3 regions of the Sporosarcina sp. P29 genome follow, and region 1 is predicted to be linked to each of the others. Evidence: riboswitches for the same ligand, from Rfam matches in the RefSeq annotation. Region 1 holds a riboswitch; each other region holds the start of a gene.

Region 1 (10,932 bases):
CAAATATCGAAGAAAAGCCGTCTCATGAAGAGACGGCTTTTCTATATATAACGACATGAATGCTTCAAATTTAAGCTTTGTCATCTTGTTGATAGAATACAGGTGGCACAGATCCAAACACTCTACGGTGATACAACATAGGCTCTTTATCTTTCTCAACTTGGAGATCAACTACTTCACCAATAATGATAGTGTGGTCTCCGGCTTCAATCGTTTGGAACGTCTTACACTCAAACACGCCGAATGCATCTTCGATAATAGGCAAGCCATTATCCGACATTTCCCATTCGCATGTAGAAAAACGATCTTCTACACGGCTCGCAAATGTACTACAAAGCTCTTTTTGATCTCCTGCAAGTACGTGTACTGCAAATTTACCGCCTTCAGTGAATGCTTTAATAGAAGATACTCTATGATCGATAGACCATAAGAGGAGCATTGGATCCAAGGATACAGAGGCAAACGAGTTTACTGTCAGTCCAACTGGTGTACCATCTTCAGTTACTGCAGTAACCACTGTTACACCAGTGGGGTAATTCCCCATAATTTCTTTGAATAAATTCTGTTGTTCTTCTTTTTTCATGAAACATTCTCTCCTTTATAAATAAGCCAATTTCAGTAATAGATCTAGTCCATCACTTTTGTATTAGGCATGTCTACATCCATCATAGCACTTCCATCGCCTTTCTTCAGTTTTCTCATCTTGTTATATAGTTTTTTTAGTTTATGTATCTGTTCAACTATTTGCTATCTTCTTCGCTAAATCGGTTGTCGGTACTAAAGAATCACTTCTAGATTTATATGTTTACAAAACGCAAATGCGGATATTACTAGTATATGAAAGATTATTAAACATCTAGAGGAGGAAGTTTATAATGGATTTAAACAAACTTAAGAAAAATAATTTATTAAAAGTAGGAGCGGCTGCCATCCTTTCTGTCGGTGTCCTCAGTGCTTGCGGAGACGATGACCCAGTTATCGATGAAAATGATGATGTTGAAGTAGATCAGCCTGCAGATGTAACACCAAACGATGATGTAGATGTCAATGAGCCAGAAGATGGTACAACAGATGATGACGTAGATGTGAATGAACCTGCAGATGATACAACAAACGATGACGTAGATATGGAAGAGCCGGAAGTAGATACAGAAACAGATACTGAAGAGAAAAACTAATGAATTGTAATCTATAATACAAACAGAAAAGCCCCCTGAAATCACATAGTGATTTCAGGGGGCTTTCCTTGTTGCATATTTTCCGTGAACTTTGGCGTTTACCATATGCAAAACTCCATATTATGTATAATCTCCACCCTTTCATCACAACATGACAAGTAGTAGTGCATTAGTAAGTTATGAAAGTCCTATACAAGGAGGAGAACCAAGTGACAGAACCTAAACCGCATGAAGATACACAAAAAGGGATTAGTCGTAGAAATTTCATGAAAAATACCGGCTTAGTGGCTGGTGGTCTAGTTGGTGGATCATTATTCGGTGGTCTGCTAACTAACCAGCTACAAAAACCAGGCGCACCTATTAACTCAGAAACAGAAGGAAGTCACCTTTTAGAAGCACGTACATTCTTTAGTAATAGTGAAGACTTTCTTATCCTTTCCGCTGCTACTGAAAGGTTATTTCCTACAGACGATTTAGGCCCAGGCGCTATTGAATTAGGTGTCCCCTACTTTATCGACCGACAGCTTGCTGGCGAATGGGGCATGAATGCAAAAGAATATATGAAAGGGCCATTTTTGCAGATAGGGGCGGTAGATGCATATGAAAGCCAAGCAGACTCGACCCAAGATCAAGGCCCAAATGCTGAAACGCAAGTACCTACACCAGCCTTTAGATATCAGACTCCTATGACAAGAGGAGATATTTTCTTGGAAGGCGTACAAGCATTAGAACAAACCGCTCAGGAGAAATTCGAAACAAACTTCCGGAAGTTGGAGCCGCAACAGCAAGATGAGATTTTACAGATGTTCGACGATGGAAAAGCGAAGATGAACGGTGTCGCTTCTACTACGTTCTTTAATCTATTATTACAAACAACCATTGAAGGTGCTTATGCTGACCCTGTCTATGGCGGGAACCGCAATATGGAAGGCTGGAGGATGAAGGAATTCCCTGGTCCACGTATGAGTTATACAGCGGATATAGAAAAAGAAGACTTCATCGTAATGAAGCCTGAAAGCTTACGAAATTACCAAGGTCACTAAAAACAGGAGGAACTCATATGGCGAAAAAATTAAAAAAGGTAGATGTAGTCGTAGTAGGAAGCGGTTGGGCGGGTGGAGTAGTTTCTGCAGAGTTAGCCAAGGCCGGATATCAGGTAGTAACGCTTGAACGGGGTAAAAAACAAGATCGACAAGACTATGTAGGAGTTAAAGATGAATTACGTTATACGGATCGTTACGAGATGATGCAAAACTTATCTCCTGAAACGATTACTTCACGCGTGAAAATCGAAGACACCGCTCTCCCTGTCCGGACAAGAGCAGAAATGATGGCTGGGACCGATTTAGGTGGAGGTAGTGTGCACTGGGCAGGTGCTACATATCGCTGGAGAGCTATCGATTTCGAATTACGTTCTAAGACCATTGAACGGTATGGTAAAGAGAAAATACCTGAAGGCATGACGATTCAAGACTGGGGTATTACGTATGATGAAATGGAACCTTATTACGATAAGTGGGAGAAAACCGCTGGAATTTCAGGTGAGCCCGATCCACTTGGTGACAAGCGTTCAAGTGATTACCCTAACCCACCTATGCTAGCATCACCGGCAGTAAAATTATTTAAAGAAACGACAGAGAGAATGGGTTATCATCCCTTCCAAGTTGCTGCCGGTAACTTATCACAAGCGTATACCAATCCAGACGGCGAAAAATTAAATGCTTGTATGTTCTGCTCATATTGTACGATGTACGGCTGTGATTTCACGGCTAAATCAGATCCATTGGCTACAGTTATTCCAACTGCACGCAAAACTGGAAACTGCGAAATCCGGACCAATTCTTTAGTACGTCGTGTTCTGCATAAAGATGGTAAAGCAACCGGGGTTATGTTCACTGATACACGTACAGGAATTGAATATGAACAACCAGCGGACGTTGTCGTGTTGGGGGCATTTTCCTTCACTAACAATCGTTTGTTAATGCTCTCTAAAATCGGAACACAGTATGATCCAACAACACGCAAAGGAACAATCGGCCGTAACTTTAATGGACAATTCAATATCACATTCCTTGGAGCTCGAGGGTACTTTGAAAAGAAAAAGTTCAATCTCTACATGGGCGCAGGTGCTCTTGGTGGTACTATGAGTGACTTTGCGGGTGATAACTTTGATCACTCTAATGTAGACTTCATAAACGGCGGCGGTATCGAAATGCGTCAATACGGTGATGGGGCTATTTCTACGAACCACGTCCCAAGCGGCACACCAAAATGGGGACCTGAGTTCAAGAAAAACTCAATCCATTATGCGAATCGTTCGCTAGTCGCATGGTATACACCTGCTGTTATGTCATGGTGGCATAACTACGTAGATTTGGATCCAACATACAAAGATGAATACGGAGATCCCCTATTACGTATAACGAATCGTTACACGGATCACGATCGAAATATGGCGAAATTCGGAATCGAGAAATGTAGTGAAATCATGAAAGAAATGGGTGCCGATATCATTGACGAGGATGAAGTGCCTGAAGAGTTCGATCATATCTATTCAGGTGGTCACTACGCAGGCGGAATTATTATGGGGGCGGATCCTGAAACATCTGCAGTGAATAACTATCTTCAAATGTGGGAGATGGACAACTTATTCGTAGTAGGTGGTTCCGCATTTCCTCAATTCGGTGGACATCATCCGACTTCAACTATTGGCGCATTGGCATATCGGGCAGCAGAAGGTGTAGAGAAGTATTTAAATAATGGCGGTCAGCTTGCAGAAGCGAAGCAAAAGACTTTAAACGCCTAACAAAACATCTGGTTCTATCGTCTATTTATGTACTTATTGAATTCAAATAATCAAAAATCCAGATTCGCAGTGCAACACTGCGAATCTGGATTTTTTATCGTACATTAGAAGCGACAATTCCTAATCGATCACGTTCAATTGCACCCAACTTATACATATGTTGACGGAAACAAGACATGACAAACGCGTGCATGTTGGCTTGTGTTACGTAATAAACAAACCATGGAATGGAAGGGAGATAATCATGAATGGCAATGATTACTTCATTTGACCCCGGAATTTTTCGAAACTCCATTCTGCCACGTTCATTGGAATCAGGATCCATTAATAATCCACCCGTTATATAGTAAAGCGAGCGATCTTTTGTACTACGATCAGCAGAATAACTAAGTTCTAATAGTGTTCGATCGCCTAGGAAACCGATGCGACAGTTTAATTGGTCGTCTACTTCCGTCTTGACCCAAGGATTAAGGAAAGTAGAAAGCCACTTAACGTAATAACGTGCAGTCTCATCAGCTGTCCAGCTATGAGGCAACGCGATTCGTTGTACAGATCGTACATCCTGTTTAAGCGGCCCCATTGGTGATTTCTTTTTCGGTGTTTCTTTTTCTTTCTTTTCTGCTTCAAGCGCTTCTCTTGCCGCTTGAATAAATGGAATTTCACCGTCACTAATACCTTCCATATAATGTTTCGGACTCACAACCATTGGATGTTTTAAGCTTTCCACCAATGGATAGACAATTTCTTTCGGTGTTTGTGTCACCAGACGCAACCAAAGCCTTGATAGACTTAGCGAGAAGAATGGAACATCCAACATTCGTGAAGATTTTCCTGCTACTTCTGCAGTTTTTTCCATCATAACTTTATACGTCATAACCTCGGGACCACCTATATCGATAGATCGTTGCGCAGGTTCAAAGTCTAGTATTAATGAGCTTAATGATTTCATCACATCATCCAGTGCGACCGGCTGTGTATCGGAACGTGTCCATTTAGGTAAAACCATTATAGGAAGCCGTCTAACTAGCTTCGACAAAATCGGAAAAGAAGAACCTTTCGGACCGACAATTAGCCCTGCACGTAATGCAGTGACAGGAACGTTATACGAGCGTAGAATACGTTCCACTTCTAAGCGGCTCTTCAAATGCCGTGATAAATCTTTTTCATCTTCATCTGGAATAATCCCACCCAAATAGACAATCTGCTTAATCCCTTGTTTTTTTGCCGCCTGTGCAAAATTATCTGCCAATATTACATCCATATCTTCGAAAGTTCCTTGAGATAATTTCGCTGATTTCAGCATGGAATGAACGAGATAAACCGCGACATCAGCACCAGCTAAACTCTTCTCCGCATCTTTCATAGAAAATAGATCACAAGAACGCCATTCTATATCTTCCGTATTCTGCCTCTGATCACCATTTCGTGACAGACCAATCACTTTAGCTTTTCCTTTAAGTTTTTTCAATAGATTATTGCCGATATAACCACTTGCGCCAGCTACAGCTACAACCAATTTCCTTTCACCCATACAATCTCACCCTCTCTTGTACGTATACAGTAAAACTACCCATTCCAAGAGTTTTATAAGCCTATATATTTAATTAATACTACTTTTAAGCAGTAGTCTTTGCTTTTTTCATTAAAAGTATTTATAATAAAATGAACGATGAAAACTATATTTGTTTTTTAAGTTTTACTTGATATGTATAAAGATAGGGGTACGATAAATGAAAGCACGTATTATGAAAGCTTTCCTCGAAGAAATTCATGAGAAAAGTATGAAGTTCACAATGGATGATCTAGCGAAAAGACTGGGCATCAGTAAACGAACGTTATACGAAAATTTTTCTTCAAAAACGGAAATTTTAGATGCGATTATTGACTCGACATTACAAGAGTTTGATGAAAAAACCGATATCATCATGAAAGACACTGAACTACAACTTGTAGATAAGATCAAGAAAGTCATTACAGTTATCCCAAAGTATAATGATTTTTATAACTGGCAAATCCTCGATCAGATGAAAAAAACACATCCCGTACAATGGGAACGCGTCCACTCTGCACTTCATGAATGGGATGAACTGCGCGAATTAATTGAACAAGGTATTCATGAAGGTATTATTGCCGATCAAAATGTAGAGTTACTAATGAAATTGATTATAGATGCAACGAACTCCACTCTTGATCGAAAGTTTTTCTACGAAAATCGCATGACCGTAACCGAAGCACTGGATTCTATTGTGGACATCCTGTTGTTTGGATTTATTAAGAAAAGTGACGACTAAAAAACTAATAAAACACTAAAAGTTTTTCTGTTTTACAAAATATGAAAGCGAGATGGAATTATGAGCCTCCACGCATGTGAGGTAACGAATGAAAATTGGCAAGATGTTGCCTATTTATCCGTACACGAAAACCAAAAGAACTTTATTGAAAGCAATTCATTTTCACTAGCACAATCTCAATTTGAACCAGAATGGAAATCCATTGGATTATATGATGGAGAAGAATTAGTCGGCTATGCGATGCATGGACGTGAAGCAGATGGCAATGTATGGCTTGATCGTTTTATGATAGATCAGCATCATCAAGGTAAAGGTTATGCCAGCAGATTTCTTAAACTCCTACTTACCAGAATGGAAGAAAAGTATCAATGCGACAAGATATATTTAAGTATTTATCCAAGTAATAAAGCCGCACAGCATTTATACGAAAAATTCGGTTTTAAGTTAAATGGAAAAATTGATGATGTAGGTGAATTCCCTTGCCTCATCATGGAACTTGATCTTCAAAGGAGTCCTTTGCAATGAATTCATCTTCACCCAAATTCAATCAATTGGATACTGAGCCAGTAGGACGTATCTTTTTACGTTACCTAATACCTTCAACTGTCGGTATGTTACTAATGGCAATCAATATTGTGGCGGACGGCATCATGGTTGGTAATCGATTGGGTGCAGAAGCATTAGCGGGAGTCGGAATTTCGGCTCCCGTTTATACTATCTTTTTTGCTATTTCTTTATGGATTGGTATAGGTGCCGCCACAAAATACTCCATGGCGATGGGTGCCAAAGATATTCAGAAGGCTCGTTCGATTTTCACACATGCGATTCTTTCTATATTCTTTTTCACCATTATACTAGGCTTGACCGCCTTTATTTTTAGGGATCCGCTAGCGTACGCACTAGGAGCGAATACGACCACTTTCCCTTATGTATCGGAATACTTATTTGTGATTTTACTGTTTGGCTTTATCTTTACTGTAGAGAACACATTTAGTATTTTCGTACGGAACGACGGAGCACCAAATCTTTCAATGGCGGGGCTAATTGTGACTTCTGTCGTGAACATCATCTTGAATTATGTGTTCTTATTCATTTTAGATTACGGCGTTGCCGGTGCTGCAATTGCTACAATTATCGCTTCTTTTTTGGGCATGCTAGTACTGGTCACCCATTTCTTTAAGAAGAATAATAACTTGAAACTGATTCGTTTAAAGTTCAATAAAAAGTTGTTTTTAGCAATCCTATTTGTCGGATTCCCGAGCTTTCTATCTGAGTTAGGGATTTCTTTCTTTACCATTACACATAATATTGCGTTTGAACGGATGGCTGGTACAGAAGGTGTTGCAGCATTCTCTATTTTGAACTATGTGCACAGTGTCATGCTAATGCTATTCTTAGGAATGGGTGGTGCAATTCAGCCACTGATCAGTTATTATCAAGGCTCTGGCAACCGAGAAAGAATGAAGGAAACCGTAAAAAAGGCCACCCTTACTGTAGTCATCGCAGGTGCTGTGTTTTTCCTCGTTGGCCAGTTTGCAGCGGGCCCTATTGTATCGATTTTCGGAGACTTCCCACAAGCCGTCAGAGATTTGGCCACTACCGGAATTAATTTATTCTTCATTGCTTATTTATTCACAGGTACAAACTTCGTGATGATGACGTATTATCAGTCAGTCGGCAATGTACGGATGGCCACTTGGATCACCGCTTCTCGCGAAATTATCATTATGTTGATTTTCTTGATGATCTTACCACGCTTCTTTGGGCTAAATGGTATTTGGCTATCTATCCCTGCGTCTGAGTTTATTGTATTTGTTGGAGTATATTTATATCAACGAAACGCGACTCGTCATTCGCTGAGTGGGTAACATGATTACAGACAAAAGTTATAGTGCAGATCCTATATGGATACTGCGCTATTTTGTTCCTTTCATAAATAATAGTGATATACTGAAAGAGCAACTGAATATCGTGTTAGAGATAGGTGCGTTTATTTTTCTTAAACGCTTAAAAGGGAAATCGGTGAAAAACCGATGCTGTCCCGCAACTGTGAGTTGGAGTATAATTCGTTACCACTGTTTCACCGCAAGGGAAATGGGAAGGTGAATTATACGTTGAAGACGAGCCAGGAGACCTGCCTAGATCAGTACACACCAATACCCTACGCGGATAGGAGGTGTCAAGTGCGGCTTATGAACAATCATACACAAGCCGACGTACGAAAAAACGGGATCAGGACATTCAATAGGTGGCTTCGATACAGCTTCTATCGATCCACTATATATGAATATCCGACTGAACCGTTTAATTCGTCATGGCTTCCCACTTAACATCCTTCCAGGTATTTACCGGACGGATGTTTTTTCATGTCAACGAACCAATACAAAACACGATGAGGAGAATGAACTATGCACAATCAAACAATTGATGACTTTACAAACTTATTAAAGGATACACTGATGTCGGATCGAGTAAGCACTCACTCTACCCCCCTTCCCATACTAGTAAAAGATGTAAAGAAACAAATATCCGAAGATTCCACTAATAACTCTGCAGAAAAAGCTAGACAATTGGCTAATTTAGATAAAGCATATCAAATCGTAGTAGCTGAATTAGTAGGTAGTAACTAATTTATAGTAAAACACCCCTGACTTTGATTTGTGTCAGGGGTGTTCTTGTGTTATAGAGATTCTTTAATGACACGCTTATAATTCAATACGGAAAGCAAACCAAATATAGAATAAAGTGCTGTGTAGATGAACATCACAATAATCGTTGGTGTCAGCATTTCAGTACCAAATAAGAACCAGCCGGATTTCACAGCAAAATAGCTGTGAAAAAGACCGACGATTAATGGAATACCGAAGTTAAATAGCTGTTTTCGTTGAACCCCTTTAAGTAAATCTGTCTGTGTAAAGCCGAGTTTACGAAGAATGGTGTAGTTGGATTTTTCATCTTCACTTTCATCCATCTGTTTAAAGTATAGTATGCACCCAGACGTTACAAGGAAAGCGAGGCCAAGGAACCCGACGATGAACATGATCATGCCCGCAGCTTGCATTTGTTCAATTCTTTCTTCAACCTTCGATTCATGCCCTGCCCAGTCGTTTATCCCCAATTCATTAAATAATTCATTTGCTTTTTCCACATCATTTTCATTGTCAATATCCACCCCATGATACTCTGTAAATTCGGATGTAATAGAAGGATCTTTGTCTTTATTCATTACCTGGAATACTTGATCATCCACTACCGCGACAACGAAAGCATAGGTCACACGCGTTGGGAGAACTGCTACCCTTTCCGTCCCTTTTAGTGTCAGATCATACAAATGCTCTTTACCTTGAAATTCGACTTGCTGATTCTCTTGGAATTTCATGAAGTTTTCCGTCAAACTATCGGAGTTGACGAAGAGCACTTCCTTTTCTGCTACGTCTATCTCCGACAATCCTTCATCACTAATGACGATCATTTCTGTATCGGTATAACTCACATCTGGACTATCCCCAACCGGAATAGATAGAACTCTCGATAAATCAACAGGTGTAGTCAATAGATCAATAGCTGTCTCTGTAAAGGCGATGCCTTTACTTTCAAGTGCCTGTGTAAACTCCATTGCACGTGTTTTATCAGGAATGGTAAAGTCAGCAGGAATAGTTCGCTCTACTGATTTCTCTACTGAATAATACGAGATATAACTTAACGAAAGTAATGCTATAGATAGCGCAGATAAAGATGTAATAATCATTAATAGAAAAGAATTCGATTTCATTCGAAACATAATCGAAGAGAGCGATAGTACGTCGTTAACGTTCAAATATCCTCCTTTACGATTACGAATCAGGTTAAAGATAAAGCTGACCGATCCTTTATAAAATAAATACGTTCCTACAATCACGGAAGCGAGTATGACAATCATCACTAGAAATAGCTGATTCACGAGGAACACACTACTAAATAATCGGGCTGATAAATAATAACCAACTATTATGAGGAGAATACCGAACACACCGATGACCGCTTGAAATACTGTCATCTTTTTCACTCGTTGCTGCGTCACAGTAGTCACACGGAACAAAGACAATATACTTTGTCGTTTAATAAATATCGCATTCATAATCAAAATCAATACAAAGATTGCCGCAAATACGACCAATGTCTGAAATAATGCCTCTGAAGAGAAACGCAAAGTCGCAACATCCATTACACCAGTGACCTTAAATAGAATCAGCATGAGTAATCGGGACATTGAAAACCCTAAAAATATCCCTACAACGAGAGAACCGATGTATAACACAAAATTCTCGACACTTAAAATACGAAAAACAGTTCCTTTCGTCATCCCGATCAATTGGAATAATCCAATTTCCTTACTGCGGCGTTTAATGAATAGATTGTTAGCATATAGCAAAAATACAGATACGATAACAATCAAAAAAACTGAACCTGATTTAATTGCTGCAGCACCTTTCACTCCTCCAGTTGCTTCGTCCAATGCTGGATCAAACTGCAAAGTTACGAATGAAAAGTACAAGCCTACGCTAAAAACCAGAGCAAAGATATACACATAATAATGCTTTAGATTTTTCTTGATATTGCGGAAGATTAACTGGTTAAGCGTCATATTGCACACCACCCAGAACACCTTGTGTTTTGA
Region 2 (10,932 bases), on a different contig from region 1:
TGAAGCGAATGAAAAGTATTTACACACAAAGGCGGAAAAACTAGGTCATTTATTAACTTTATGAGGAGAGATGAAAATGGGTAATTTATTCGAAGGGCATTTAGTAGGTACGGGTTTAAAGGTAGGCATCGTCGTAGGGCGGTTTAACGAATTCATCACAGGGAAGTTACTTTCAGGTGCACAGGACGCGTTCAAACGTCATGGTGTAGACGAGGCAGATGTAGACATAGCATGGGTGCCAGGCGCATTCGAAATCTCATTGATTGCAAAGAAAATGGCGGATTCGAAAAAGTATGATGCAGTCATTACGCTCGGTACGGTCATTCGTGGTGCAACTCCTCATTTTGACTTTGTTTGTAATGAAGTGGCAAAAGGTGTTTCACAAGCTGGCATGCAATCGGGTGTCCCGGTAATCTTCGGCGTACTCACAACGGATACGATTGAGCAATCAATCGAACGTGCAGGGACTAAGGCGGGGAACAAAGGCTGGGACGCAGCAGTGTCCGCTATTGAGATGGCAAATCTAACGAAGCAGTTTGACTGATTATTAATAAAGTGAAAAGAGGATGTCCTGGAAGTTACTTTACTTCACGGGGCGTCCTCTTTTATACTGTGTAATTCAAATTCATAGTGTGTTAACGAAAGGATTGAAGCTCGAGGTTCCGTTTCAATCCTACTTACCAAGTGAGGGTACTTACATCACCCACTGACATTGCAAGGGGGTGGCGTCTTCTAACTAGTCCCTGTGTAGCGCAAAACCCATCATGAACTCCTATACATGTTGCTCTATATCCATCTCGCTACGAACAAAAGACAGTCCGAGAAATCGTGTTGATTTCTTGAACTGTCTTAAATTCGTTATTTTACCGCTACTACGCCTAACTTTTCTCGTGCCTGTACAGTCGCAATCACCATATTCTTCAATGCTGCAACAGTCTCCTCGCGCTTTCTCGTCTTCAAACCACAATCCGGATTGATCCAGAACTGGTTAGGCTCGAGAACTTCAAGACCTTTGTTGATAATTTCCGTCATCTCTTCGACTGCAGGGACGCGTGGGCTATGGATGTCGTAGACGCCTAGACCGATTCCTTTGTCATAATGATACTCATTGAAAGCCTCGACCAAGTCGCCGTGACTACGTGAAGTTTCGATAGAGATTACGTCTGCATCCAGTGCGCTAATCGCTTCGATAAAGTCGTTGAAATCACAATAACACATATGCGTATGAACTTGCGTCGTATCCTCCACTGAAGCAGTAGATACGCGGAATGCATTAACAGCCCAATCTAGATAGTGTTTCCATTCAGTTTCCTTCAATGGAAGACCTTCGCGAAGTGCTGGCTCGTCGACTTGAATCATATGAATACCAGCTGCCTCAAGCGCTTCAATTTCCTTACGCAAAGCAAGTGCGATTTGGTTTGTCACTTCTTCTCTGGACAGGTCATCACGAACGAATGACCAATTTAAAATGGTTACAGGGCCCGTAAGCATTCCTTTTACTTCATGATCAGTAAGAGATTTCGCGTAAACAGATTCTTCAACAGTCATTGGCTTCGTGAACGCAACATCTCCAAAGATAATTGGTGGCTTAACACAACGTGAACCGTAGGATTGTACCCATGCTTTTTCAGTAAAGACAAAGCCGTCTAACTTTTCACCGAAATATTCCACCATGTCCGTACGTTCAAATTCACCATGCACCAAGACATCAAGTCCCAAGTCCTCTTGAATATCGATCCATTCTTTAATTTCAGCATGAACGAAGTCTTTGTATTGCTGATTCGTAATTTCGCCTTTTCTCCATTTATTCCGTGTAGCCCGTACTTCTGGTGTTTGTGGGAAACTACCGATTGTAGTAGTGGGAAGGAGCGGCAATTGGAATTTTTCCTGTTGCTTTACTTTACGCTCCGCGAAAGGAAGATTCCGCTTACTATCAGAGAGTAGACTTCCGGAAGTCGCTTCACGCACTTCTTTATTATTGCGTGCGGGAAGGGCGTTAAATGCAGTCAATGCTGCTTCACTGTTTTCAAATACATTAGTGAATTTTTCTTTTCCGTATTGTAGAGCTGTTTGAATAGCTTTTATTTCTTGCAACTTCTCGTCGGCGAATGCTAATGCGTTCAAGATAGTTGGATCTAGTTTCTGTTCCGAGCGAGTCGTCACAGGTGAGTGGAGCAAGCTACATGAAGGTTGAATCCACAATTTATCAAGTGAGACTTGCTGATGGATAGTTTCAGCCAATGTTAGTTTTTCATGTAAATTTGATCGCCATACGTTTCGTCCATCTATAATCCCTGCTGCAAGCACTTTGTCTCCAGGGAAACCATATTGCTTCAGATATTCTAAATTTTTCTCGCGTCCGTGGACGAAATCGAGACCGATCGCTGCAACTGGTAACGCGATTGTTTCTGTATAATGTTCTACTGAATCGAAATATGTCTGTAGAAGAATGTTCAGTCCATTCAGATTCTTCGTCAGCTGTGAATAAATTTCTGTAACGGTCTTCATTTCATCTAAGCTAATCGATGTACATAGAATTGGCTCGTCGATTTGAACCCATTGTACACCTTCATCCTGTAATTCCTTTAGTACTCTTTGATAAAGTGGAATCAGTTGTAGGATGATGGATGGTACATCTTTATCTTCAAACCCTTTAGATAATTTAAGTAATGTATAGGGGCCAAGTAGAACAGGTTTACCTTCAATACCTAGTTCTTTCTTTGCTTCACGATAAGCAGCTAGCGGTTTGTTTTCAGTCAGTTCAAAACGCTGACCTTCGTATTCTGGCACGATATAGTGATAGTTCGTATTGAACCATTTTGTCATTTCGGAAGCGACTGCCTCATCATTACCACGAGCCATCGAAAAGTATGTCGAAGTAGAAACTTGTCCGCCTTTCCAGTTATACCGTGAAGGAATAATTCCGAACATCGCAGACGTATCCAGTACGCGATCGTACAATGTAAAGTCGCCTACAGCAATGACATCAACCCCAGCATCTTGCTGTTTCTTCAAGTTCGCTAAGCGAATCTCTTTCGTTGTTTGAAGAAGCTCATCTTCTGAAATCTTCTTTGACCAAAATGCCTCAAGTGCTCGTTTCCATTCACGATTTTCACCTATTACGGGATAGCCCGCTATGCTGCTTTTTACCATGGATAATTTCCCCCTTGAATTTTTTTGCAATAAAAAAACATTTCTAGGGGAAATGTTAGAAATGCGAGTACATATAAAATAACATGCTATAAATAACATGCGTTTATAGACTGCGTCTGTCTAACACTTCCCTATTCACCGTAGGATTAAGCGTCATGAAAAATAGGCAGGTGTCTGGCTGGACGCATCAGCGTCTTCACAGTGGCGGGACCGCTCCGAGAAAAGGATTCCCTTTTAAGAAATGAAAGTATTTTCATTCCACCTACTTTTCAAACTATTCAATTCAGATGATTGTCTCTAAAGCTATCACATGCAAAATAGTGTGTCAACTTGCTAACAGAATTTAATCAAGGCTACTTTTTTAAAAAATAGTGAACTTAAATAATGAAACGGAATAATAGCTCTACTGTTATATAACTGTTGAAAATAGCACGTATTAAATCCAAATAGCAATGATGTGGAAATTTTCACAATTCGGTTGAAAGTATACTAGACTTTAGGTATGATATGTACTAACACGTCTTCAATCGAAGAAGTCATTGGTCTTTTATGTGTCGATTTTTGATCGACAGGCTATGGGGTGTTGCCGAATACTAGACGATGATAGGTGTTCATCGCTATATGTTATACAACAGAATAGCGCAAAAAATATTAAGGGGTGGCTTTTATCCATGACAAACTATGAAAAAGTAGGTAAATTGCAAGTCGCAACAGAACTATATAACTTCGTTAAAGAAGAAGTTCTTCCGGGCTTAGAAATTCAAAATGAACAATTTTGGACAAACTTTGATTCGCTCATTCATGAACTTGCTCCTGAAAACAAAGCGCTATTAGAAAAACGCGATGAATTGCAAAAGACCATTAGCGAATGGCACCAAAATAATAAAGGCGAGATTGATTTCGCTAAATATAAAGAGTTTTTACAAGAGATTGGCTATTTAGAGCCAGTTCCTGAGGACTTCAAAGTGACAACAGCTAACGTTGACAATGAAGTCGCAAACCAAGCAGGCTCACAATTAGTAGTACCGATTGATAATGCTCGTTATGCATTAAATGCAGCGAATGCTAGATGGGGAAGTCTATACGATGCACTTTACGGATCGGATGTAATTAGTGATGAAGCGGGTGCTGAAGCTGGTGTTCAATACAATCCGATTCGTGGACAGAAGGTTATTGATTTTGCCAAGAACTTATTAGATCAAGCAGCACCTTTAGCTGAGGGTTCTCATGCAGACGTAACAGCTTATAAAATTGTAGAAGGTAAACTTCAAGTGACGCTTGAAAGCGGTAACACAGCTCTATTGCAAGATGAGTCCAAGTTCGTTGGATATAACGGCAGTGAAGACGCGCCGACTGCTGTATTGTTAGTGAATAATGGGTTGCATATCGAAATCGCAATCGACAAGAATAATCCAATCGGTAAAAGTGATAAAGCGGGCGTGAAAGATCTAGTACTTGAAGCGGCACTTTCTACGTTGATGGACTGTGAAGATTCGATTGCCGCAGTGGATGCTGAAGATAAAGTTGGCGTATACCGTAACTGGCTTGGTCTAATGAAGGGTGACTTGGAATCTACATTCAAGCGCGGTAGTAAAACAGTTACAAGAAAACTAAATGCCGATCGTACGTATACTGGTGGTGATGGCAAGCAGTTGACGCTGCGTGGTCGTTCATTAATGTTCGTACGTAACGTAGGACACTTAATGACTAACAATGCGATCCTCGACGAAAATGGCAACGAAGTACCTGAAGGCATCTTGGACGGTGTTCTTACATCTTTGATTGCTACGCATAACTTTAAAGAAAACGCAGAGTTTAAAAACTCGCTTCACAAATCCATTTACATCGTAAAGCCGAAAATGCATAGTCCAGCTGAGGCGGCATTTGCAAACAAACTATTTGATCGTATTGAAGATCTACTAGGTGTTGAGCGCAATACGATTAAAATTGGGGTTATGGATGAAGAGCGCAGAATGTCACTGAATCTGAAATCTGCAATTAACGAAGTGAAAGAGCGTATTGCATTTATCAATACTGGATTCCTTGATCGTACAGGTGACGAAATCCATACATCTATGGAAGCAGGCCCAGTCATTCGCAAAGCGGATATGAAGACATCTGAATGGCTATCTTCTTATGAATCTGCAAACGTGGCAGTAGGAATAGGAGCGGGTCTACCTGGACACGCGCAAATTGGTAAAGGAATGTGGGCTATGCCTGACTTAATGGCTGCGATGCTTGAACAGAAAATCGCTCATCCAAAAGCGGGAGCGAGCACTGCATGGGTTCCATCACCAACAGCTGCCATTTTGCATGCATTGCATTACCATGAAGTAAATGTTAAAGAAGTACAAGCCGGAATCGATAGTTCAATTGATTACCGCGATGGTATCCTTGATATTCCATTGGCACCTAATGCGGACTGGTCTGCTGAAGAAGTACAATCGGAACTAGATAACAACGCACAAGGAATCCTAGGTTATGTAGTTCGCTGGATCGACCAAGGAGTAGGGTGTTCAACAGTTCCTGATATCAATGATGTCGGATTAATGGAAGACCGTGCGACATTACGAATTTCGAGTCAGCACATTGCAAACTGGTTACGTCATGGCGTTTGTACGAAAGAACAAGTAGAGGAAACGTTGGAGCGAATGGCAAAAGTAGTGGATCAGCAAAACGCGGATGATGAATTGTATCAGCCGATGGCACCGAACTATGATGATTCCATCGCGTTCCAAGCTGCATCTGACCTGATCTTTAAAGGAGTAGAACAGCCGAGTGGATATACAGAGCCAATCTTGCATGCTCGACGTATTGAAGCGAAAGCAAAAGCAAAACAAAAAGCGACAGTACAAAACTAATAACCATTCCAAACCGACTCTCTTTCACTAACGAAAGAGAGTCGGTTTTTTACGTATCTAAACAGAGATGGATGTTTTCTAATAAATCTGCAAACATGCTATACTAGCAGGAATGTAGAAAAGGGGGTTGAATAAAACGTGTTGCAAACAAATCAAACGGTTTTCGTACTAGTAGATGTTCAAGGAAAGCTCGCACAAATCGTCAATGAAAGTAAGGAATTGCATGATAACCTGGAAAAACTGATTAAAGGATTACAAGTATTGGATGTGCCGATTCTATGGCTAGAACAATACCCTGATGGTCTAGGTCCGACTACTGAAACGTTATCGAACTTGCTTGAAGGCCAGCAACCGATTGCAAAAATGACATTCAGCGCAATGGGTAATGAAGAATTTGTTAATCAACTGGAGAAGCTGGGAAGAAAGCAAGTATTAATTGCGGGAATTGAAACGCATATTTGCGTTTACATGACAGCGGCTGATCTTGTGAAGCATGGCTATGAAGTAGAAGTAGTAGTAGATGCAGTCACTTCCAGAACAGAAGCTAATAAAATGATTGGCTTGCAAAAGATGAAACATCTTGGTGTCTCAGGTACGTGTGTGGAAACAGCTTTGTATGAGTTGCTTGGCAAGGCAGGGACAGATGAATTTAAGCAAGTTTTAAAGGTAATTAAGTAAATTCAAATAGAAAAAGCGAAATGCCGGTTTTGGCATTTCGCTTTTTATTATTCCCATTGTTCTCGCTGTAAATCTTCCGCGATGAGTTGTAAATCATCAGCGGTTATAGACAATAACTCATAGTTGGTTGTCTCGGCTAATTGTACCGCCATTTTTTTAAGGAATTTCGGTGAACCTTCATTTTCTTCATCATATAGAAGTAATAAAGCATCCGAATTTCGAAGTAGAAACTTATTCTTCTCTACAAACTGCCAAGGTGCTTCATACGGTTTGTTGGTCAGGCTCACTGAATAATCTGCAAGTGATATGATTTGTTCATATGTTTCTTGCTTTATTTCATTCCATTTCGACTGTTGATCAAGAAATGGTGTAATGACTGCGTATTGTAAATTCGGGTAGTCTTCTTGCAACTCCCACACACATTCAATAATCCACGTTTCCACTCCAAGCTGTCCACTGACTATAACCCATTCGAGTCCTTGGTCTAGAAGAGATAGCAATTGATCTGTTAACGCTTTTTTGATGATAGGAATACCTTTATGGTCTTCATTGAAAATACCTAATTCATGGGCTTTATAACCGCTCACGAGTAGACGTTTAATCATTGTTGCCCACTAATTGCTGCCTGCGCCAGCTTTGTAATCGTCATGTCATCCATCGGCGGATTGTGAAGACCAGCCCGCACATCGCGATAATATCGTTGAAGGGGATTCGACATTTCCAAACTTTTTGCGCCTACAATCCTCATTGCTAAGTTAACAATTTCTATCGCACTATTCGTTACAATGGATTTAGCTACGCCAAGTTCATTTTGTAAATGAACTCGACGAGCAGGATCATCGTAAATTCTCGCGATATCATAAAGTAAATGACGTGCTTTAATCAGCTCTAAATCCATCTTCCCGATTTGTGTTTGAATACTGAAAAGGGAAGCAATAGGCTCATTGAGGCTGTTTGGCTGATAAGTTGATGCAAAGTGTACCGCGTAATCACGTGCCGCTTGGGCAATTCCCATGTAACATGCGGGAATATGAAGAAGCCAGCCGTTTTGGTTGTTGCCACGTGGTGCTTCATTTACTTCGACTAACTGATCATCCGTTGCTACCACTTGATCTAGTACAAGTGTCTGACTTTCTGTACCGCGCATGGAAATCATATGCCAAGTATCTCTGATGGAAAGTCCCGCTGTATCACTTGGTAACAAGAAAAAACCTGTTTTTTGTTTTTCTTCAATCCAAACAGACACGAGGATATGGGTAAGGGCAGGTGCCATAGTCGTAAATGTCTTTTCGCCTGAAATCATCCATCCGTTATTAGTGCGTACAGCTGTTGTTTGTGGTCGGCCACCACGTGTAGGGCTACCGGTTTGCGCTTCAGTGACGGAGCGATTCACAAGGGCACCTTGCTGAATTGCCTCACTGAACTGAGCTAATTGTTCTTCCGTCCACTTACGATTCTCATACAGTTCCCCAACGACTCCTTGATGCCAACCAATGGCAAGAGCGGTAGCACTATCGAAACGAGCAATAGTCTCCTGGAAGAGCACCATGTCCGTTACTGTGGTACCCGCACCCCCGAACTCTTTAGGTAGAGTTAGTGTCGTATAGCCCATATTGATAAGCTTTTCTATATTCTCTAATGGGAATTTTGAGAGCTCATCCGATCGTTCTGAAAAGCTGCTGAAAAACGGACCTGCCTCAGTCAATTCATTGACCCATCGGCGTTGAAAGTCCGTTGTGATAAAAAGTTCTGTTGACACGAGTAACACATCCTAACCACTTCATTCTTATACTACTGATTTACTGTGTATTTATGTAGAAATGCAAAATTACCTTGAGTACATCTCTCAAGGGTCATGATATTCTAGTATACTAGAAAAGCGAAAAAAATACCATTCTGACGAAAGAAAAAAATTATGTCATACTATGCGGGTTTTTACTGAATAATCAAGAGAATTGTAAAAAGATTCTTAGTAACAACGATGATGTTTAACATAAGTTGAAATTCATTAATAGACTATTTAAAGTCAATTTTAGCTTTGATCAGTATATCCTCAGATTTACTTATTGTATTTGTAGTGTATAAAGATATATTAATTATGCTTACTTACATATTCAGTGTAACCAAGTAACTATAATAGGAGATGCGTATGTGAATCATTAAGCCTATATACAGAATACTTTATTTTAATAGGAACGCTAAATATACCTGTACGAATATGAATAGTGTGGAGTATAATTGGAAGTGCATACCAAATACATGCATATATTGATAATTGAATAAGGGAGAATGTAGAATATGAAGTTCACAGTAGGAAAAAAGTTATGGATTGGATTTATGAGTCTGGTCATTATCATCATTATTATCGGTTCAATAGGGTTCCTAGCATTGAAGAGTGTTAACGAAAAGTATTCATTTTTAATTAACGATCGAATGCATAAAGTTATTTTGCTAGAGCAACAACAAAGCGATCAAAATAATTTAGCGAAAGATATCAGAGGATTTATGTTATATGGTTCAGAATCTTACATAAAAGAATTAGAAGAAACTCAATTACGTATAGAAGACCGCTTAACTGAATTGGAAAAAATCCTTAGTAACAACACTATGCAGACTGCATTGGTATCTATTCGGGAAGCGAGTGTAGAATACGATAAAGTACTACTTTCTATAATAGAAGAGAAACGTGCAGGAAATGATGATCAAGCGCTTGTGATTGGAACGAATGGAGCAAGTTATCAACAAACGATTTCTGATAATATCAATCAAATGACGGATTATCAGAGACAACAGCAAGAAGAATTGGAAAAAGAAGTGGCGAGTTATACTAAAAGCGCTAATATGCTAATGGTTATCTTAATTGTATTAGGAATCATTGGAAGTGTAGTAATCACGACGATCATCAATCGTTTGATTAGTCGTCCGGTAGGCAGAATGACAAATGCGCTGGCTGAAGTATCGGCAGGAAACTTTGCTATAGAAGAAGTGAAAATCAAAAATAATGACGAAATTGGCGATATGTCTATTACGCTAAATGAAATGGTTGCTGATTTACGAGGCATTATTGATCGAGCGAAAAGTTCCGCTTTGCATTTGGCGGCACAGTCGGAACAATTGTCTGCCAGTGCAGAAGAAAGTTTGGCAGCTTCTGAAATGGTAGCAGAAATCTCGGAAAAAAACCTACAGACGAGTGACATGCAAGCCAATATTGTCAATCAATCTACTGTATCCATGGAAGAGATGATAACAGCCATTGATGTTATTACACAGGATAATGAAGAGATGTTGAATTCAGCAGAAGACGTGGCACGATTGGTGAAGGAAGGTTCTGCTTTAATGGGAGAAACGACCGAACAAATGACCAATATCAGTGAGACGATTGATGACTCCATGGAAACCATCAATAAAATGTCCAAACATACTGAGAGTATCCGTGGCGTTACATCAATGATTGCAGCGATTGCCGAACAAACTAATTTACTTGCACTTAATGCAGCGATTGAAGCAGCACGCGCAGGAGAACACGGTAAAGGTTTTGCTGTCGTAGCTGAAGAAGTGCGGAATTTGGCGGAACAATCCAAGCAATCTACACAAGAAATTGGTCGAATGATTGATACGATTATTCATGATGTAGAAACAGTAGTAATGAGTACGGATGAAGGTAGAAAACGTGTGGCAGAAGGTTTATTATCAACAGAGAAAACAAATGCCATCTTCATGGATATTGAGCATGCAACATCAGATGTCAGTGAAAAAGTATCTACAGTATCAGCGGCAATCGAGGAGATTCGTGCGATGACAGATGAAGTAACAGATGGAGCTAAACGAGTGGAAGAATTGGCAATCCAAGCCGCGGCGGAAGCTCAATCCACTAGTGCTGCAATAGAAGAACAGTTAGCGGCTAATGAAGAAATGACATCTAGTTCACAAACATTGGCAGAACTTGCAGAACAACTTCAAAATGATATGTCACGATTTAAAGTGTAATAAAACAGTAAGGAGTTGATTGCGTAGTTTGCAATCAACTCCTTTTTAATGGGAAATGAGCGAGGGCTTCATACGAAGGGCTTGCTTTGGGATGAATCTTAAATAAAGTAAAACCTTCTATTATAAGGGGAACAGGTTCTATAGACTTTTTTTCTAATTGCAATTTATCTGTAGTCTTGCGCTTTTTAGCTATCGTAATGTGTGGAACGAAACGAGTATCTTTTTCTAACTCAAGTATCTTTTCTGTACGCCT
Region 3 (10,932 bases), on a different contig from region 1:
TGACGATAAACATGACGACTGCCGTCTGAATACCTGCAGCTACTAAAATGTCGTATAGCTTTTTCAATGTCAGTTCGCGATAGATGAAAAAGCCGATGAACAGACTATAGAATACCGCCACTACTGCAGCTTCTGTAGGTGTAAAGAATCCACCGTAAATACCACCTAAAATAATAACAGGAATCAATAAGCCCCAAATTGCATTGCCGAGAGCTTTAAAACGTTCCGCACTTGTTGCAGGTTCCACTATGTACTGTTGTGATATCGGGCCCTCACGTTTTTCTTGTCGATACCTAACGAACATGGCGGCTACAATAAATCCAACACCCAATAGCAATCCAGGAATGACTCCTGCCATGAACATCCTTCCGATTGAAACCGGAATCTGATCACCCGCCACTACAGCAAAGACAATAAACGCAATACTAGGTGGAATGATGATACCGATTGCTCCAGAACTTGCCACCAAACCTGCCGCAGTTTCCGTCTTGTAACCGTTCTTCACCATACCCGGAATTAAAATACCGCCAATCGCAGCAACTGTTGCAGGGCCTGACCCTGAAATGGCTGCAAAGAAAATTGCCGTCATAACGGTTACAAAAATAATCCCGCTTTTGCGATGCCCAACTAACGCCTGGGCAAAATCAATTAGTCTTTTTGAAATTCCCGCATGCTCCATTATGACTCCTGCTAATATGAAGAACGGAATCGCAAGCAACGTAAATTTCGCTACGCTCGTATACATGATATCTGCAACCAATTCCAAACCAAACAATCCACTGCCTGTAAATAGCACCACAATGGAAGAGACGGCTAAAGCCACAGCAATTGGCATTCGAAGCATGACTAAAATAAAAAATACGCCGAATAAAATGATTGCTGTCATATTGGCTGCTCTCCCTTCCCATTTTGCTGTCGAAATTCAACAATTGTTACTTGGATGGAACGAATTAAACAAAACAGTGCACCAATTGGCATCGACATCGAGAACCACCATTGTGGCCAACCAAGCGAAGGTGTTTTCTGTCCCATATCCATCTGATACTGCACCATCTTCAAACCAAAATATAAAAGAATAAAAAATAATAGCATCATCATCAATCCAACCAAAATCGTAATTATATTCTTCAGCAACAGATTGCCTTTATCATAAATCAGAGTAAAGCCAAGGTGTGCGTACTTACGCACACCAATGGCTGTTCCGACAAATGTTAACATCACAAATAAATTAACGGTAATTTCTTCTGTGAAAGAAAATGAATAATTGGCAAATCCTCTGGATAGCACGTTAACGAATGCAATGGTGGACATGATGGACAGTACAATTACGACAATCCATTCTTCTACCCTATTGAATATCTTTCCCATACATCCACCCTCCAGTTCTTATTGGTCTTGGAACTTGTCTAATAGATCCTTGCCCCAGATATCTTCATACTTTTCATAAACCGGTTGTACCGCTTCTGTGAACTCTGCTAATTCTTCGTCTGTTGGTGCGTAGAACTGCATACCCGCATCTTTCAACTCAGCGATTTGTTTCTCTTCCTTTTCACGTGCCATTTCTACTTGATACTCAGCCGCTTCTTTACCTAGCTTCTTCACAAGCTCTTGGTCTTCTTCACTCATCGAATCAAACAACTTCTTATTGATGCCCAATACGAGTGGATCATAGGAATAGTTCCACGTCGTTAAGTAGTCTTGGACTTCATTCAACTTAGATGAATGAATCACATCGATCGGATTTTCTTGACCGTCAATCGTACCTTGCTGTAGAGATGTAAAGACTTCAGAGAACGCCATTGTCGTTGGATCTGCACCTAGTGCACGGTACAAGTCTGTATACATCGTAATTCCAGGAATACGTATTTTCAGGCCTTTCATATCTGCAGGTGACTTGATTTCCTTTTTACTGTTTGTGATCTGACGGAAACCATTCTCGCCGAATCCAAGTAATTCTACGTTCTTTTCATTAAGGATTTCTGCGAGTGCTTCTCCACCTGCTCCATCAAATACTTTGTCTACTCCGTCTTTATCTTTAAATAGGAATGGCGCACTCGCTACACCAAAGCGATCATCTAAAATCGAGTAAATAATAGTAGAGTGAAGGCTCAAGTCGGTCTGCCCTTTTGTCAGAAGCTCTACACCTTTTCCTTGATCGCCATTTGATAATTGTTCATTCGGAAACACTTCAATATTAATACGACCATCCGTTTGTTCTTTCAAGTCCTGCGCTAACTTGTCTGCAGCCTGAAACCAAGTAGACGAATCATTAACCGTGACAGACATTTTCAGATCATAGGATTTCCCTTCTGACTCTCCCGCCCCGTCCGTTGTTTCTTCTTTGTCTGACGAGCAAGCTGCCAACATCAGCATGGCAGATAAACCAATTGCGCTTAACACACTCTTTTTCTTCATTTTCATTTGATGTTCCCCCCAGTTTTTTCAAAAGTCATCTAGATACTTACTGTTAAAAAAGAGTATCTATTCAAAACATTTTGTTAGTGTATATAATTCTAATAGTCTGACAGTTTAATTCATATAGACTTTAGCACAATGATATATAGGAAAACACTTCTATTTTTTGTGTCAATGTCTAGTTTCTATAGTAAAGCTTCTTTTTGTCACCTTCTATTATACTAAAATCATTAGAACGCGAAAAAGAGGAGCAATTTATTGCTCCTCTTTTTGTATTTTATTGAACTTTTCCCTAGCTCTCACTAAGTAATACGCATTGATCCAAGATGCAATTGGTATCACTAGCGCTATGCCAAGTCCCGCGCAAAGTATTAAGATCATTTCCGAACTGAATATCTTTGAATTGACGATATCCCCAATGGAATAGTGCAAATCCTTGAACCAAATGAGCAATGCCAAATATCCCCCAAAGAAAGCGAAGAATAAGGTATTCGTATCGGTTCCTAAAATATCTCGGCCAATGCTGACACCTGACTTGAACAATTCTTTCTTGCTTAAGCTAGGTGTATGCTTAAATACTTCATGCATGGTCGTAGCGATTGATATAGCGACGTCCATGATCGCGCCAATGGTACTCATTATAATGACAGAAGCACCTATTTTTATGAAGTCTACACCGATATAGAGAGACATACCCGCGATTGCCTCTTCTTCTTCTTCGCCAAATCCTTGTATCATAAGCTTTTGGGATACTACTACAATGAAAAACAATAATATACTAATGGTAATCATCGTTGCGATAAATGCTATTACCGTTTTACTGTTCACTTCATTAATATAAAACAAGCTGACGCAACCAATCACGATACAAGCAATAAATGTTATTAAGATAGGATTAGCGTTTGGATCCAACATAAAAAACATCGTGAAGAAGACCACACCAAAATTGAAAAACAGCGAAATGAATGATCTTGCTCCACTTTTCCCACCAACCCAGATCATCAATACGAGTAAAATAACCGCAAGCCATACGAGTACATTCATATTCTCGCCCTCTTTCGTTCAATGAAGAAGATGGCTGTATAGAGTCCTATGGGGATAGTCAAGACGATTCCAATCCCACCAGCTAAAGCGCGCGCTAATTCCAATGATAGATTCATCGAAAGTGCAAATCCTACAGGAGAAGCGTTTTTCAAATAGAGGATCAGCATGGGAATAGATCCACTTATATATGCGAAAAACAGAATGCTTGTAATGGTACCCATAATGTCTTTACCAATGTCTATGCCAGATGCTCTTAGCGCTTTAACGGATATAGTGTGATCTCTTTCATATAATGCAAACATCGAAGACGACATCGTAATAGCCACATCCATAATGGCCCCGAGCGATCCAATAAACAACCCTGCCATGAAGATGGTGTGATAAGGACGCGTCAAAAACTGCATTTCCTCATAACGCAAACCATTCCCTGAAGTAATCCAGATGACAAGAGATGTGATGGAAAGAGATACGACTGTTGCGACTAGCGTAGCCACAATGGCGGCATAGGTTTTTTCAGTGCGGCCGCTAACTAGCAGAAGCGAAATCGTTGTGAATAGCAGGATGCAGATTCCGCAAACTACAAGTAAACTGACCTCATAATATTTCACATAAATATCTAAAGCGAATGATAGTACCATGACGTTAATCACAAAGCCTACTATAGCTAATAGCCCTTGCTTATGACCGACAATTAATAGTGTAAAGACGAAGATCCACGCAACGATCAATACGTACTTATCACGTTTTACGTCAGTGACACTTCCCATCAATTGTTCACCAGCATTAGAATCAATGGAGACAAATACCTCATTTCCTATACGGTACTGCTGATCGTATGCTCCGGAAGAGGAATACTCATTGACCAACTGGACTTCTCGACCTTTTTCTTCTCCGTTCATGATCTTAGCTACGATTTTCTGGACAAATAGCTTATCTTCATTACCATGCATATCTGTTACGTCGGTTTCTTCCTCTATTGTTGTATCGATCACCTGAGCGATCGGCCGATCATAAAATGAATGATTTTGATTTACAAATGCAATGGAACCAATACAGCAAATTGCTAAGGTCAAAAACAGGATCCATTGCCATGTTGTGATTTTTCGGATTCTATTCAAAACAATCCTCCTGACACTCTTAGGATAAGACACAGCTTAATCCTACCATGAATTAGACCTGGAATTGAAAAAAACCTGTCTCCACATCCAATGAGAAAAGCTCCGTTTCCACACTAGGAAACGAAGCAATTGATCACTTATTCCTGGCTAAACGACGGCTCTTCCATTAAACGCAATGACAAGTATAGCAAAAAAACGTCATGCGTATTGGAAACAGATAATCCGGTTAACTGCTCGACCTTTTGCAGGCGGTAAGACAATGTATTTTTATGGATATGCAGACGTTGCGCGGTATTTTGCATCGACTGATTCTCTTCGAACCATACCGTCAAATTATTCAGCAAGTCTTTATGATCTTCTAGTGGCGCAACTGTGCGCTTAAGGAATTCCTGCTTAACCGTGTCCGGAATACTTTGCAAAATAATTTCAAGACGCAGTTCATGCTCAAAGACAATATCCCCAGATTCCTTCGCAGCATTGACCGCACGTTCTGCCTGCGCGAATGATTTAGCTAAGTCGAAATAGCGCGCTGATGCACCTATACCTGCGACGACTTGTACTTTCTTGCGCCGTTTTATATGAAGCAATAGAAACTCTAACTCGTTTTTCACTGTTTCCTGATTCATTTCAGGTAATAATAGCAAGATTTTATTTTGCGCCCAGCGGATCATCTTCATGGAAGGATGGATGTTTTGAATCGATGCGAACGTCTCTATTTCCTCAACGGAGAACTGTTCCAATAAATCTAACACTTCCAAAACCACCACTTGACTGTAAAGTGTCACGTCGATTCCGAGCAGCGTCCCTCGTTCCATAAACCGTTCATCTTTCTTTGATCCTGTCAGCCAGTCAAAGACGAAGAACTCTACATCACGTACTTTTTCATCCTTCTGCTTTCGTTTCAGTGAATCTTGAATGAACAGTTCCGCTACGCGTAAGATCAGTTGAGCCTGCGGATGAATCACGTCTGGATCACCCGTCACGCCAAGTACGGCAATCGGTTCTTCTTCAATAATGATTGGCAAGACAATTCCCCTACGGACACCTTGCAGACGCTCTACTTCTTCGTCTCCCATACGGAGCATCGTTTTCTGGCGCGTACTTAACAGTGCACCTTCATGGAATTGATTGATTCGATCCGGTTCTGTACTCGCTTGAATGAAGCCCCTTCGATCCGTTAAAATCACTTGTTGCTGTATCAGCTTCGATAATTCCGTTACTATTTCATGTCCTAATGTATCAAATTGAAACACCTGTCTCACCTCGGATGGAAACTGCTAGTAATACTTAGTTTACGCCACTTCAGTTTCCACTACAATAGAGGAGATTCAGCTAAGTCGGACTTCCGGAATTCCACTGCTCCATGCCTTTATGAGCAGCTGCAATAGTTCTGCTGTTTCAATGGTTGTAGACTTCTCTAGCGTGACAGATCCGCCTTGATCGGTATGGCGCTGTTCTGCAGTTATTCGGTCAATCATCGCGTTTTGTTGTTGTTTTGTCGCCTGATTTATCGAACGATGCATAACCGAAGCCGCTTTGCGCAAAGGTATTTGCATTCCACTTTGACTAGATGCGTTCTCCAAGTACCGATTAATTTCTGCAGCTACTTCTTCAATAAACAGAATGGCCTTCTCTGAATGTAAACCAATTTGCTGGTCGGCTATAGCGGCTTCCCAGCCTGCCACTTCAATTTTTATAGTATGTCCCCATATACTTTCAATGCCGTTTAGTAAACGTACAAGTATGGTACAAGTACGTGCCAACTCTGTTTCCTGCATTACGTACGGTAATTGAATATACGAGTATAACACTGCTTTTTCCTGTCGCTCTTTATCGGGAAAATGTACTACAATTCCTTCACTTCCAAGCAGCCGTTTCATCAAACCAATGGCTGAGACTTTTTTATGAGTAATAGAGGAGCTGCCGATGGTTTGAGAATACCTTTCACTGTTAAAGTCTCCAAGGGAACATCCCAGACTGCGTTCTACTTGTTCAGCATCAAATAAACGCCAAGAGCCGCACGCTTTTACTTGTTCCATAAAATAGTCAGGTATACGTATATGCTTTTCTTTTACCTTACTTAATAAAAATGATTCAATTCTATTGTCAGCAATATCCATAGTATATTGCTGTACTCTCGTCTTTCGCTGATAAAACGTCTTACCAAAGAACGACATAATTTCTGCTGGTAAAGTCACATAGCCATGGCTCAGTATCCAATATGCTTCCTGTACTTTCTGCAAGCGACGGACGGTTTCATTTTGCATCGCAGCCATTGCAATGAGCATCAGCCGTTCCTGCGGCAGTCCTATCCGCTGGTTATAATGATCGGATGTTACAAATTCATTCATATATTGCTGCAATTGTGCAGAAGGTATCAATCGGTCGCGTTCAGCTACGATCTGTAAGCCGAGCCATTTAATTTCACTTGCCGAATAGTTATTGATCCATTGACCGTATAATCCGTCTTGTAACAGCTTCCGTACCACTTGATGAAATCCTGAATACACGGGTCTACCACGCCGTTGTTCTGCCTGTTTATACAATACCTGCAGTAGCGCATGTTCATGTATTCGTTCCTTTGTCTGTTCAAATACTCTCATGTCGTAGTCTCCTTTCGTAAACAACAAAAAACAATCATTCCGCCTCTTCGGCAAGATGATTGCAATAGTTGTGAATGAGGAAACAAATTCAGGCAACTTGAATAGACTCCATACAAAAATGCATAGATGCAGATACCTTTTTTGCTTCCACTCCTCAACCCCCGAAGAAAGTGTCGCTTTGACGATACGTGGCAGGTCTCCTGGCTTCACTTCATCCTTCCGCCAGTGCCTTCCCATGTCTCCATAGTGGCTAATTCTAGCGGTCGTCCGTGTGTACAGTTGCGGGGACAGCTCCGGTTTACGGATTCCCTTTTATACCTTGATAGGTACCAGCGCATCGTGCAAACTCATTTATTTGATTGACTTCATTTTATCATGGATAACATAGAGAGTGGTAGCGTTTGTTTTCAATGAGAACGAAGACATAACTAAACAGGGTGCCTATGCAGAAAACTACTGTGCGTACATCCACAATCGTTTTTTTGCTAGGCACCCTGTATCGAGCTTTCGTCATTATTTACATTAGTTGTTGTTCGCATAAACAGCCACACTCCGCCAATCCTTGAACATATGCTTCTTCCCATGTGATCCCGTGGATGAAACCATTCTCCGAGTAGCCTGTGATCAAATAGAACGTCTCGTTTTGCTCTGGTAATGATGAATTGCTTTGATAGGTGTTGTTATTCATAATAATTACCTCCTGGATTTTGTATTTTTCATAGTATATGCCATGTCGGGGAATTAAAGAACATTTTCTAAGCTTCTATTAATAAAAGGCTAATTGACAGCGCTTACATTTAGAGAGCGAAAGAAAAAAATTCTATATATATTTCCGAGCTAGTATAATAAGGCACACTCTATTATTCAGTTAATTCTGTTTATTGTATCACGTAAATAAATAATTGTAAATAAATAAGCGATGATTTCCTATTAACTTTTGTTAGTTTTTAAAATCAACCTATGACTTCCCTATCATTCATCGACTGAAATGCGCCTAAAAAACTTCTTTATATACAAAAATATCTCCCTAAGTCCACTTTACGACTTAGAGAGATCAGTAGTTATTACGACATTTGTTTTTCACAAATTTCGATGACTGCTTTGACAGAGTCAGCTGAATGATCAAGCGCTTTTTGTTCGTCTTCTGTTAATGGGAGTTCGATCACACTCTCAATACCATTGCCGCCAAGAACAGTAGGTACACCTAAGTAGATATCTTGATATCCATATTCGCCTTCTAAATAAGCGATAGATGGCATAATCCGCTTTTTATCTTTGATAATTGCTTCAGCCATCTCCACCAAAGCGGCAGCAGGTGCATAATACGCACTACCATTACCTAGCAAAGAGACGATCTCCCCGCCACCCTTTCGAGTACGCTCCACAATTGCTTCTAGTCGTTCATTCGAAATGATTTTATCCAACGGAATGCCACCAGCATACGAATAACGCACAAGTGGAACCATATCATCACCGTGCCCACCAAGAACAAAGCCGGAAATATCTTCCACAGAAATATTCAATTCTTCTGAGATGAACGTATTAAATCGTGCAGTATCGAGCACACCTGATTGTCCGATTACACGATTTTTAGGAAAGCCAGTTGTCTTATAGCAAACATACGTCATCGCATCTACTGGGTTACTTAAAATTAGCACGATACTGTCTGGAGCATAGCGTTTCACTTGTTCAGAAACAGAACGCATAATCTTTGCATTGGTCGCAACTAAATCATCACGACTCATGCCTGGTTTACGCGCGATGCCTGCAGTAATGATAACCATTGCAGCACCTTCAATATCCTCATAATTTGAAGTACCTGTAATACGGGAGTTGAACTGCTGCACAGGACTTGTCTGAAGAAGATCCAGTGCTTTACCTTTTGTCGGATTGGAGAGGTCAGGGATATCAACTAAGACGATGTCGCCTAATTCCTTCTGAGCCGCCATCAATGCGGCAGTCGCCCCTGTGTGACCAGCTCCGATGACTGCGATTTTATGTCGTTTGAAAGCCATGGAAACCACTCCTTTCTATAGATTTCATTATGAAAAGTATGCTAATAAGCATCCGTCAGTCTTTCTTCGGTGCCTTCTTAGCTTCTGTAGATTTCTTTATTTGTGGAATTTCTGGAATAGTCGGCGCTAGGGGTTTCACCATGCCGTATACTGAATCATCAGGACGCGGTATCACATGCGCACCTAGCAATTCACCTACACGCGCTGCTGCGTCGCGACCTGCATCAACAGCTGCCTGAACCGCACCGACGTCGCCTTGGACGATGACCGTGACGATTCCGCCATCCACCATCTCTTGTGATACTAACTCCACATTAGATGCCTTCACCATTGCATCCGCCGCTTCAATCGACCCGATTAATCCTTTTGTCTCAATCATTCCGATCGCTTGACTCATGTATATCACCTCTCTTTACTTCTGTTGAATCGATAATACCAATAATGACCGCGTCGATTGGGATCGGGTTTTCTTTCGGTAAAATAAAGCGTGAAGAACCGCCACTCGTAATGAGTACCTCGTCACCAACCCCTGCTCCAATACGATCCGCCGCGACCATATGCGACTGTATACTATTGCCGTGCGCGTCAATCGGCTGGATGATTAACAACTTAAGTCCTGATAATCCATCCTCTTTACGGGTTGCCCATACATTACCAATCACTCTACCCATTCGCATGCGTAATCACCTTTTTCTACTTTCTACTCGTTATCGTTTTACCGAGCTCTCGTGCTGTATCTCTTGCTAATGCCGTAACAATTGTACCTTTATTGATGACGATCTCTTTTTCTGAAATCACTGCTACGTCTTCTGCCGACAAAAGCTTTTTAGTAAATTCTAATGCATTCGGAACACTTACTGTCTGAGATGTCTTCACTTTTTCTATTTTCGTTTCCGTCTCTGCTTGCATAGGTTTCGTTTCTTTCGCATCATTCGACTTCACGAGACGACCGATCGATCCCTGTGTAATGAAACCTGCATTCGCTTCATCAGTATCGATATGCATTTCAAGACGATATCGCTCATTCACCCGAATACGTACATTGCGGAATGAAATGGATCGCACTCCGTCCGCTTCCACCGTGACATATTCCCCGTCCTCCACGCCAAAACGCGTAGCATCTGTAGGTGCCATATGGATATGCGCTTGTGCAATAATCAGACCTTGGTTTATATGCACACTACCTTTTGGTCCAATTAAGGTGATGGGTGCAGATCCTTCAATATTACCGGATTCCCGAAGTGGGGGCTTGACGCCGAGCTTCATGGCATCCGTAAAGCTGACCTCGACTTGAGTCGCTTTTCGGACAGGTCCTAAAATACGTACACGTTCAATACTGCTTTTAGGTCCTGCAATCATCACCGTTTCATTGGCGGCGAATTGGCCCGGCTGTGAAAGCTCGGACCGCTGTGTCAATTCATACCCTGCACCAAACAATACTTCCACATGTTCAGGCTGTAAATGTACGTGACGGGCGGAAACCGCAATGGGAACCGCTCGTTCCGGCAATTGAACGGGACTTTTCCCCAGCTGCCCAAGAATTTCTCCGACAATCTGCTCAATCAATTGCTGATTCATTTAGTTCACGCCTTTCTACTGTGTCAGCAGTGATTATTCGCTTTTTGGTAACATCATTTCTAATTCATTATGTGGTCTTGGGATTACGTGAACTGAAAGCAATTCGCCCACACGTTGTGCAGAAGCCGCTCCTGCGTCTGTTGCTGCTTTTACTGCGCC

The links. Region 1 has a riboswitch for cobalamin ahead of CSV68_RS09695 (hypothetical protein). Riboswitches for the same ligand answer to the same signal wherever they lie in the genome.
Region 2: it holds a riboswitch for cobalamin, as region 1 does, so the genes downstream of both, metE (5-methyltetrahydropteroyltriglutamate--homocysteine S-methyltransferase) here and CSV68_RS09695 (hypothetical protein) in region 1, are expected to answer to the same signal.
Region 3: it holds a riboswitch for cobalamin, as region 1 does, so the genes downstream of both, CSV68_RS08540 (hypothetical protein) here and CSV68_RS09695 (hypothetical protein) in region 1, are expected to answer to the same signal.

Annotation. Positions count from the first base shown of each region.
Region 1 covers NZ_PDYX01000009.1:56,312-67,243, reverse strand. Annotated here, with positions in the region: gene CSV68_RS09735 (flavin reductase family protein) at 71-583, opposite strand; gene CSV68_RS09730 (hypothetical protein) at 876-1,178, shown strand; gene CSV68_RS09725 (gluconate 2-dehydrogenase subunit 3 family protein) at 1,388-2,221, shown strand; gene CSV68_RS09720 (GMC family oxidoreductase) at 2,239-3,984, shown strand; gene CSV68_RS09715 (NAD(P)H-binding protein) at 4,079-5,515, opposite strand; gene CSV68_RS09710 (TetR/AcrR family transcriptional regulator) at 5,715-6,275, shown strand; gene CSV68_RS09705 (GNAT family N-acetyltransferase) at 6,336-6,800, shown strand; gene CSV68_RS09700 (MATE family efflux transporter) at 6,797-8,143, shown strand; cobalamin riboswitch at 8,241-8,431, shown strand; gene CSV68_RS09695 (hypothetical protein) at 8,684-8,905, shown strand; gene CSV68_RS09690 (ABC transporter permease) at 8,956-10,899, opposite strand; gene CSV68_RS09685 (ABC transporter ATP-binding protein) at 10,889-10,932, opposite strand, start outside.
Region 2 covers NZ_PDYX01000001.1:325,288-336,219, reverse strand. Annotated here, with positions in the region: gene CSV68_RS01580 (bifunctional 3,4-dihydroxy-2-butanone-4-phosphate synthase/GTP cyclohydrolase II) at 1-64, shown strand, start outside; gene ribH (6,7-dimethyl-8-ribityllumazine synthase) at 77-544, shown strand; gene metE (5-methyltetrahydropteroyltriglutamate--homocysteine S-methyltransferase) at 859-3,153, opposite strand; cobalamin riboswitch at 3,302-3,434, opposite strand; gene CSV68_RS01565 (malate synthase G) at 3,825-6,014, shown strand; gene CSV68_RS01560 (hydrolase) at 6,153-6,692, shown strand; gene CSV68_RS01555 (SLOG family protein) at 6,740-7,297, opposite strand; gene CSV68_RS01550 (acyl-CoA dehydrogenase family protein) at 7,294-8,451, opposite strand; gene CSV68_RS01545 (methyl-accepting chemotaxis protein) at 8,991-10,679, shown strand; gene thpR (RNA 2',3'-cyclic phosphodiesterase) at 10,714-10,932, opposite strand, start outside.
Region 3 covers NZ_PDYX01000007.1:146,479-157,410, reverse strand. Annotated here, with positions in the region: gene CSV68_RS08570 (TRAP transporter large permease) at 1-886, opposite strand, end outside; gene CSV68_RS08565 (TRAP transporter small permease) at 883-1,368, opposite strand; gene CSV68_RS08560 (DctP family TRAP transporter solute-binding subunit) at 1,387-2,421, opposite strand; gene CSV68_RS08555 (YibE/F family protein) at 2,671-3,459, opposite strand; gene CSV68_RS08550 (YibE/F family protein) at 3,456-4,577, opposite strand; gene CSV68_RS08545 (CdaR family transcriptional regulator) at 4,715-5,830, opposite strand; gene CSV68_RS08540 (hypothetical protein) at 5,906-7,180, opposite strand; cobalamin riboswitch at 7,354-7,530, opposite strand; gene CSV68_RS17155 (hypothetical protein) at 7,698-7,868, opposite strand; gene mdh (malate dehydrogenase) at 8,245-9,195, opposite strand; gene CSV68_RS08530 (BMC domain-containing protein) at 9,251-9,592, opposite strand; gene CSV68_RS08525 (EutN/CcmL family microcompartment protein) at 9,567-9,872, opposite strand; gene pduL (phosphate propanoyltransferase) at 9,889-10,773, opposite strand; gene CSV68_RS08515 (BMC domain-containing protein) at 10,807-10,932, opposite strand, start outside.